One region of the Marinobacter sp. DSM 26671 genome, then DNA from elsewhere that is predicted to be linked to it. Evidence: predicted binding sites of a transcription regulator. Region 1 holds the regulator's gene; the other holds the start of a gene.
What was found. Region 1 encodes LexA, which represses DNA repair genes until DNA is damaged. Its sites were predicted from a motif close to CTGTNTNNNNANACAG; they were not measured.
Positions count from the first base shown of each region.

Region 1 (4,171 bases):
AAGGTTTACCGACGCGTCTGAGTAATCATTGAGCTGATCCTGATACTCGGTAATACCCTCGCGCCACTGCGCCATCAGGGCCGCTACCCGTTCGGTGGCCTTCTGGGGAAGCTCGTGCTCGGCACTGGCTGTGAACTGGAGTCTGGCGCTGTCGGGCTCGTATCGGACACTGCCCTCGCCAGTGAGCGTAACTTCACCTGCCATTGTCAGAGCAGGTACTGTGAGCGCGAGAGGGAGAATAAAACCGGACTTCAGGTTTAAACGGAGCTTTCGGTTCCGTCCGTTCATGGTAGTGCCTCCTTTGGAAACCGTTAATGGATCAGGCGTCGTCGGAATCCGGTTCCAGGCGCGCCAGTTTGTATCGGCGGGCAGCATCCACGAACTGGCCAAAGATGCGTCGGTGTCCGCCATGGTAGAGCAGGTATTCCGGGTGCCATTGGATGCCCGTTAGCCATTGGCGTCCGGTGCTTTCAATAGCCTGTACAAACAGATCATTGTCCACGGCGGTCACGCGCAGGTTGCGGCCCAGGCGCTTGATGGCCTGGCTGTGAATCCGGTTGGCGCCGATCACCGGGGAGCGCATGGCTTGCTCAAGCCGGCTGTGCGTTACCAGTCGCACGGTTTGCAGGGGCAAGAGCAGTGGGCGATGCCGGGTATTGACCCTCAGCGGTGTCACGTTCTGGCACAGGGACCCGCCGTGGAAAACGTTGATGAACTGGGCGCCGCGGCAAATCCCGAGCACGGGAATGCCAATGGCTTCAGCCTGCTCAAGCAGTGACTGATCGGTTTTATCCCGCTTGCGGTCATAGTTGGCGGTAACCTGTGGCTCCTGCCCATAACGTTCAGGATGGACGTGGGTGCCGCCTGACAGCACCAGGCCATCAAGCATCGGTACGGCAACCCGTGAACCGGGGCGAATATAGTGGGTCCGGGCACCGTGGAGGCGCAGACCCAGGCTGATCAGGCGATGGGCAAGGCTTTTTCGAGCGGGACCACTGATGCCGATCGTCAGGCCCGGAACCTCAAGTTCCTGTTCTTTGGACTCTTCAGACATACCCGTTTTTGGCCAGCCAGTCGTCAGTGGTTTCCCGCCAGCTGTGGGTCAGGTTGTGAAGATTCAGTTTGCGGCGCTCCCGGAACAGTTGCCGCATGTCGGCCAGGTCGTCGGGATTGTTGGCCAGTTGCTCCAGGACGACCCAGTCGTTCCAAACGGTTGAGAAATGCCAGCCGGGATTGTCGATGTCGCAATCCGGCAACCGGTAATGCAGGGTTGGCCTGCTTTTTATCCTGGGATCCTGAACATGGCGTTCCAGCCGTTCCTTGTCCAGGTGGGCAAACAGTGGAAGCAGGTCAAGCGCGCGATTGCGGGTAGGATTGAACTCCAGGTAATCCTCCATGAGCTCCCCGAGGTTTGGTTGATAGTTATCCTCCATCAGGAGCTCGGTGTAGCGGCCGTGCCAGGGTTCGATGTACGTAGTGAATTTGCGGCTGACGTCCAGTTGATGCCGGTGCTTGAGCCATTCATACAGGGCCGCGAACGCCTGGAAGTAACGAACCAGGGTCTCCGGGCTGAGGTCGGGCAACTCGGGATTAAGCTGCAGGCCAAACGCAAAATAGATGGCGTCCCGGCTGCCCAGTGCCCCGGCGTTCCTGAGCTTGTCGACGAGCGTTTCAATCACCTCGACGCTGGAAAACTTCAGGGGTGGGCTTATGATCTCAAGGGGTACCACGCGTTCGGCCGCGGCGTCGATCACATCCATCGCCTGTCCACCGAGTTCACGAATGGACTCGGGGAGGCGCTCATCCGCCAGATCAAGATCCTTGATCGGATCGGAATCAAGCTCAACCGTGAAGTCGCCAAGAGCTGTCTGCAAGGTTGTCACATAGCGTGACTTGAGCTCAGGTGTGCCCTCCAGCATCTTCGCCGCCAATGTAACCAGCTCATCGTAGCCCAGACCAGACAGTTCGATCTCGACGCCAACCCGGCGTTCCTTCCCTTCGTTCGTCTCTAGGATTTCAGGCATCCTGCAGGCACTGACTTGAGTCATGGTGCTCCCTGGTTCGTGAGGAATATTGCCCTAACCATATCACACCGCTGTTGATCCTCATTATTAAGCGGATGCAAGAAAATCAGGGAGCCGACTTTACACTGGATAAAACACTGTATATAGTCAGTTTACTGTATAAAAAAACAGGGCCACCGGAGCCACTCTTACGAGAGGCTGATGTTTGCAGCGGCCCGATCCCGATATAGCGGAGTAGCTTGATGAAGCTGACAGCAAGGCAGTCCCAGGTACTGGATATTATTCGCCGATACGTCGACGAGACCGGCTATCCGCCAACCCGTGCTGAAATCGCAGCAGAACTGGGCTTCCGTTCGGCCAACGCCGCGGAAGAACATCTCCGGGCATTGGCAAGGAAAGGTGCCATCGAGATGGTGCCGGGAGCGAGCCGCGGCATCCGTCTGCCTGAGGCGGAAGAGGATCTGGGCCTCCCGGTCATTGGTCAGGTCGCTGCCGGTAGTCCGATCCTTGCTCAGGAGCACATCGAGGACCACTGCACACTGCAGCCAGAATTCTTTTCGCCGTCTGCAGATTATCTTCTGCGGGTCCGGGGCATGAGCATGAAAGACATCGGTATTCTCGATGGCGACCTGCTGGCAGTTCACAGTACCCAGGATGTTCACAACGGCCAGGTGGTTGTTGCCCGGGTTGGCGATGAGGTCACGGTAAAGCGTTTCCGCAAGGAAGGCTCGAAAGTCTACCTGATTGCCGAAAACGAAGAATTCGCACCGATCGAAGTGGACCTGACCGAACAGGAGCTGTTCATCGAGGGTCTGGGTGTTGGTGTTATCCGCCGCTCTGACCTGCACTGAGCGGTTCGGATAGCCTCAGATAGTTTGAATAACGGGTGAATTATGGAACAAATGAGCTTTAATCAGAATCTGGCCTACAACCCCAATGCTCTGTCCTGTTCAGTGTCGGCAACCGCCGCCCGCGAGCGACGTTCCGTCATTCGCGCCCGACGCGCTCCGGAAACCACCGAACCCAAAGTCTGTGGCAATGTGACGGAGATCATTCTGCCGGAAGGCCAGGTAGAAAATTTCCAGCTGCTGTTGCCAATGCTGACCCAGCTGAATCAAGAGAAGCGCTGGCTGGCCTGGATCGACCCGCCCCAGGCGCTGGTTAGCAAGTGGCAAAAAATGCACGGGATTGTCGCCGGCGAATTGCTGGTGCTGCGTTCAACACCGGACTATCCTGCCCAGGACCTGGCAGAGCGAGCCCTCAGTGCCGGCACCTGTCACGCTGTGGTCATGTGGACCCGTAAACTGGGGCGAGTTGCCTTCGAATCCCTGCAAAGAGCCTCGGCCGAGGGCAATAGCCACGGCGTCGTTCTCAGGCAGCGTTAACCGATCAATGCAAAGTGTAGGAGGGCTGGGCGTCTGAGGCGTCCAGTTCGTCATCTTCCCAGTCGATATCGTGGGCAACATTGCCTACAGCCTCAATGCCAGCTGCAATCATGGCTTTGGCAACCGACATATCCCGATCTTCCATCATTTCCCGGGCTTCTTCCGAAAAAGAGATTTTTACCAGTGGCGCACTGTCATCATCAATGCGGCGCAGAGCGTAATCGCCATTGGTCAATTGCACGATTTCAAAAAACGATGGTGACATTCAATAAACCTTCAAGTTAATACGATTTGAATAACCGGAGCTGGGAGTGGCTTACCACTCGCTGTGCTGCTCTTCCAGATCGTCGGCAAAATGTTTGACGGCGGTCAGCGTTTTCATCAAAGCAGCCGACGATCGATCCGGGCCGGAATCGGCCGATACCGCAATGATGTTTTCCTCGCTCACGGTTTTTTTGGTCGCCGGGGGTCTGCTTTGGGCGCGCTCGAGTTGCTCCAGATGGTTCCACCAACTCCCGGATCGCTGTTCCAGCTCCTTCAGGCGGCCAACTTCACTCGGTTCTGGCCCGATAAGAGCGACCAGCTCATCAAGGGTTGAAGGCTCCTCTGATTTTCTCTGGTATAGCCTCGCAACCATGACCAGCAACAGTTTTCGAGACCGCAGAAGCAGCTCGATCGCCCCCTGAATAGCGGCCTCCCGGCGCAGCGCCTGTTCCGCCTCGTTGGGACGTTGTTCCTGAGCCTCGTCTGTGGGCCGGTCGA
Region 1 is NZ_FONF01000005.1:1,401-5,571, reverse strand. Features, by position in the region: gene BM035_RS06830 (SIMPL domain-containing protein) at 1-288, opposite strand, end outside; gene BM035_RS06825 (gamma-glutamyl-gamma-aminobutyrate hydrolase family protein) at 320-1,054, opposite strand; gene BM035_RS06820 (amidoligase family protein) at 1,047-2,048, opposite strand; gene lexA (transcriptional repressor LexA) at 2,264-2,875, shown strand; gene BM035_RS06810 (cell division inhibitor SulA) at 2,918-3,409, shown strand; gene BM035_RS06805 (hypothetical protein) at 3,414-3,674, opposite strand; gene BM035_RS06800 (DUF6586 family protein) at 3,726-4,171, opposite strand, start outside.

Region 2 (4,171 bases), on a different contig from region 1:
GGCCGGGTTCACCTCGGTGATGCCCAGGCAATAACAAACCGCAGAGTTTGCTGCCGACCCCCGCCCCTGGCAGAGAATCCCCCGGCTGCGGGCAAAGTCGACAATATCGTGGATGGTGAGGAAGTAATGCTCGTAGTTCATCTCCGAGATCAGGCCCAGCTCCTTGCGGATCAGGCTCTGAACCTGCAGTGGTGTGCCATCCGGGTAACGCCGGCGCTCGCCTTCGCGGGTCAGCCGTTTCAGGTAGCCGGCCGGAGTCTCGTCCTCCGGCACCAGGTCTGGCGGGTATTCATAGCGCAGGCTGCCGGGCTCGAAGGTGCACTGGTTGGCAATGGTCAGGGTTTCATGCAGCCAGGCTTCCGGAAACAGCCGTTGCAGAACGGGCAGGGGGCGCAGGTATCGCTCGCCATTCTGGAACAGGCAGTGGCCGGCATTCTCCAGATTGGTGTGATTGCGCAGGGCTGTCAGTACATCCTGCAGCGGCTGGCGCTCCCGGCTGTGCATGTGCACCTCGCCCACGGCAGCCACGGGAATGCGCAGCTGATCGGCCAGCCAGTGTATCCGTGCCAGCCGCTGCTCCTCGCCGGATTCCAGGGTGCGGGCCGCGGCAATCCAGATCCGGGGGTCAAACAGTCGGGCCAGCCACTCGCCGCAGGCCAGCGCCTGATCGGAATCCGCTTCGGTAGGCGATGGGGGCAGCCACAGACACAGGCAGTCATCCAGGGTGTGGGTTTCAATGTCCCGGTAATACAGCTGGTAATGGCCTTTCTCAGCCCGCCGGCGGCCGGTAGTGATCAACTGGCAAAGCTGGCCATAGCCTTTGCGCGTGCGGGCCAGAAGGATAAAGCGAGGAGAAGCGGCGCCGGTGGGGGCATCCGACAACTCAAACCAGCTGCCGGTAATGAGTTTTACAGGACTTTCTGCCAGCGCCGCCCAGGCCCGGGGAATGCCGGCAACGGAGCAGGCATCGGTGATGGCCAGGGCGGTGTAGCCCAGCTCATGCGCTCGCTCAGCCAGTTCGTGGGGATGAGAGGCCCCGGTGAGGAAGGTGAAATTGCTGAAGCAAAACAGCTCTGCATACTGCTGCCCGGACATCAGCCAAACCACCCATGCACAAACCAGCCTTCCCGGGCATCCCGGAAGACCCAGGCCAACTGGCCGCTGCTCAACTGGGCAATGTAATAATCCCGGTGCACGCGCTGGCCATCCCACCAGCCACCGCTGATGCGCTCAGGCCCGGAAAACCAGGTAACGGGCGCCTCGGTCAGCGGTTGCGGGCCTTTCAATAACCAGAGCGGCCGCCTGGGCAGTTCTGCTGCCGGTACTGGCGGCGTTCCGGTTTTACGCAGAACTTCCGAGGCCGACCAGGCCCGTTCGGGACGATGATCCGCCTGGGGCGAGAGCTGCCTGAGAGCCTGATCGCCCAGGCGCGCCTGCAGCCGGCTGATCAGGGTATGCCAGGCTTCATTCAGATCCTGGGTTTCACCCAGCAGATCCTGCCCGGAGGGTGCTTCCCGTGACAGGAAACGCTTCACCAGCAAAACCATGGAGATAACCGGGGCGCTCAGGGAATGTTGCTCCAACCGCAGACGAACCAGGTTCAAGAAATGATCGGCCCGGTGCTCCGGCCCGGATGTGCGAATCTGCAGCCGGGTTGGTTCCGCATGCCGGTGCTTCAGAACCAGCCGCAGGCTGTCGGTATCCTGCTGGCGCCAGCACAGATCCTCTTCCAGTTCGACAAGCATGCGCTGGAGCGGAAACAGCAGCCCCTGGGTGTGTTCTATTTCCTGCACAAAATCCGCCTGTTGCCGGAACGAGTGGGGCGGCTGCCAGGGCGTGCGGGGATCTGGCCGGGTGCCCTGGATTTTCTGGATGTAAGCCAGTAACTCCGGAGACAGACGCCGTGCCAGTTCGCCGGGCGGTAAATCAAACACCTCCCCCAACGTGTTCAGCCCCAGGCGCTGCAAACGGGTACAGGCTTTCTCGTTGAATTCAGCTGCCAACAGGGGCATCTGGCTCAGGCTTCGAAGAATGTGGCCTTTGTCTGCCGTGCATTCCCCCTTGCCGGCGCGGGCAATCAGCCGGGCCGACAGAGGGGTATAGCCAATACCGATCCAGGCATTCAGCTGGCGCTCATTCAGCCCCTGTTCCACGGTTTGCCAAACGGCGGGCAGCCCGCCATACAGTTTTTGAAGGCTGCCAATTTCGGCCAGCAGACCATCGGGCGGCACCAACACAATATGGGCCGCATAGCGGTACAGCCAGCGGGCCTGATCTTCCAGAATCCTGGCTTCCTGGGTTTCATCGGCCCGCACCATGCCCAGATCCGGAGCCAGGCTGATGGCGGTTTTCAGGCGCATGCCGCTACGAATACCCTGGCTCCTGGCGTCCGGGCAGGCCTGGATCACCTTCTGGCCAGAGCCTTCAACCACCACCAGGGCGCCCTCATCTTCACGGGTGCGCCGAATATGGTCCAGCACCAGGTGCGGGAAATGCAGATACAGCCAGAGCATGGAGCGTTATTACCCGGTTGAACCCGACCAGGGGCCCCGGACAACCCGGGTGGTTTCACGGAAGGAGAGATCGGCCCGCTGGGCCATGGCCAGTGAACAGCGCTGCCCGGGCCAGCTACCCCGGCGCTTGAGCACATTCACCTTGAGATCCTGCTGCTCCCCCGGTTCCAGCTCCAGCCGCAGGGCAGCCGGAGAATTCTGCCCGGCGTAACGTCGTTCCCGGAACAGCACACACACATTGCTCCCGGCTTCGGCGGCCAGTTGCAGGCGACGGACTTCCCGTGAGGCCAGCTTGCCCGGCCAGGCCATTACCAGGCCTGTTACTGGTGAGCGCAGGCAGTTCTCCAGTGTCCACAAAAAGTCGCCCTCATCATCGGTATGGATCAGCACCACCTGGTCCAGGTTGACGCCTTCCCGGGCCAGGGCAGGGGCATAGGGCGTATGCGGCGGGTTCAGCCAGAACACGCTTTTGCCCTCTTCGCACACCCGTTGCATCAGCGGCAGAAGCAAATGCAGCTCACCAATACCCGGTGCATCCAGCAGGCATTCGCTCAAGGCACCCCGGGGCCAGCCCAGGCCTCCGAGCTGGTTATCCAGCACCTGGTAACCGGTTGATTGCGCAGGCTGTGTGGTCTGGGTGTGGCGGTGCCCCTGCCAGACACGGGCATCCTGCATCAGCGTGTTCAGAAGCTCGCTCATGATGAAAACTCTCAAAATACTGTTTAAATATACAGTATTCGGAAAGCCGCCGGATTTCAAGAGAAGGGTTGATAAAGCGAAGGGCACGACCCACGCTTGTAATACAGCCATCAACCATGGAGGTTGAAATGAGTGACCTGAAAGCACACAGCTGTGAAGCTTGCAGCCCGAACGCAAGCAAGGCGACCGAGGAAGAAAAGCAGCAGCTGCATAAAGAGGTCCCAGACTGGGAAATTCTGGAAATTGACGGGGAAGGACAGCTTCATAAGGTCTACAAACTTAAAAACTTTCTGAAGGCCCTGGAGTTCACCAACAAGATTGGCGAACTTGCCGAAGAAGAAGACCATCACCCGGTGGTTGTTCTGGAATATGGCAAAGTTGCAGTGAGCTGGTGGAGCCACGAAATCGGCGGCCTGCACAAGAACGACTTCATCCTGGCAGCGAGAACCGACGCTGCTTTCAACGACATGCAATAATCCCAATCACGGCGGAACCCGGTTTCCGCCGTGCTCCTTCCGGACCGGAGACCACCAGACGAATGGTTGAAAACCGCACCGATAACCCCCTGACCCTGAAGCTCGGCAGGGAAGAGCTCATCATCCGGCTTATCAGCCACATCCACGTTAAGCGAATTCCAGCCAGTAACTGGGAGAGTTAGAAGCCTTCGTCAACTGTGCTTTGCACTCCAAAAACAGTTTTAGGAGTTTGATAAACGGGTGATATACGAACGCGTTCGTGTAATTAGCTGCTAAATGCCAGTGATAGCCATGTCTAGGGCTCCAACAATCTGATCTCTGAAATGTGATAGAGAACCAATCGGATTGTTGAGATGCTTTTCAGAAACAGAGGAAATTTGCGGGGTCAACAGGAGAAGCTCCTGGTCTGCAAAGCTGATTTCTGGGGTGAGTCCTTGCATGGCTTCGCCACCGAATGCGGAGCGTTTCCCCAAAGGAATGACG
Region 2 is NZ_FONF01000008.1:126,483-130,653, reverse strand. Features, by position in the region: gene BM035_RS11055 (error-prone DNA polymerase) at 1-1,095, opposite strand, end outside; gene BM035_RS11050 (Y-family DNA polymerase) at 1,095-2,513, opposite strand; gene imuA (translesion DNA synthesis-associated protein ImuA) at 2,523-3,212, opposite strand; gene BM035_RS11040 (4a-hydroxytetrahydrobiopterin dehydratase) at 3,341-3,688, shown strand; gene BM035_RS11035 (CcdB family protein) at 3,961-4,171, opposite strand, start outside.
Region 2: imuA (translesion DNA synthesis-associated protein ImuA) is a predicted target of LexA. The motif match lies at 3,232-3,247, and genes of this name have one in related genera.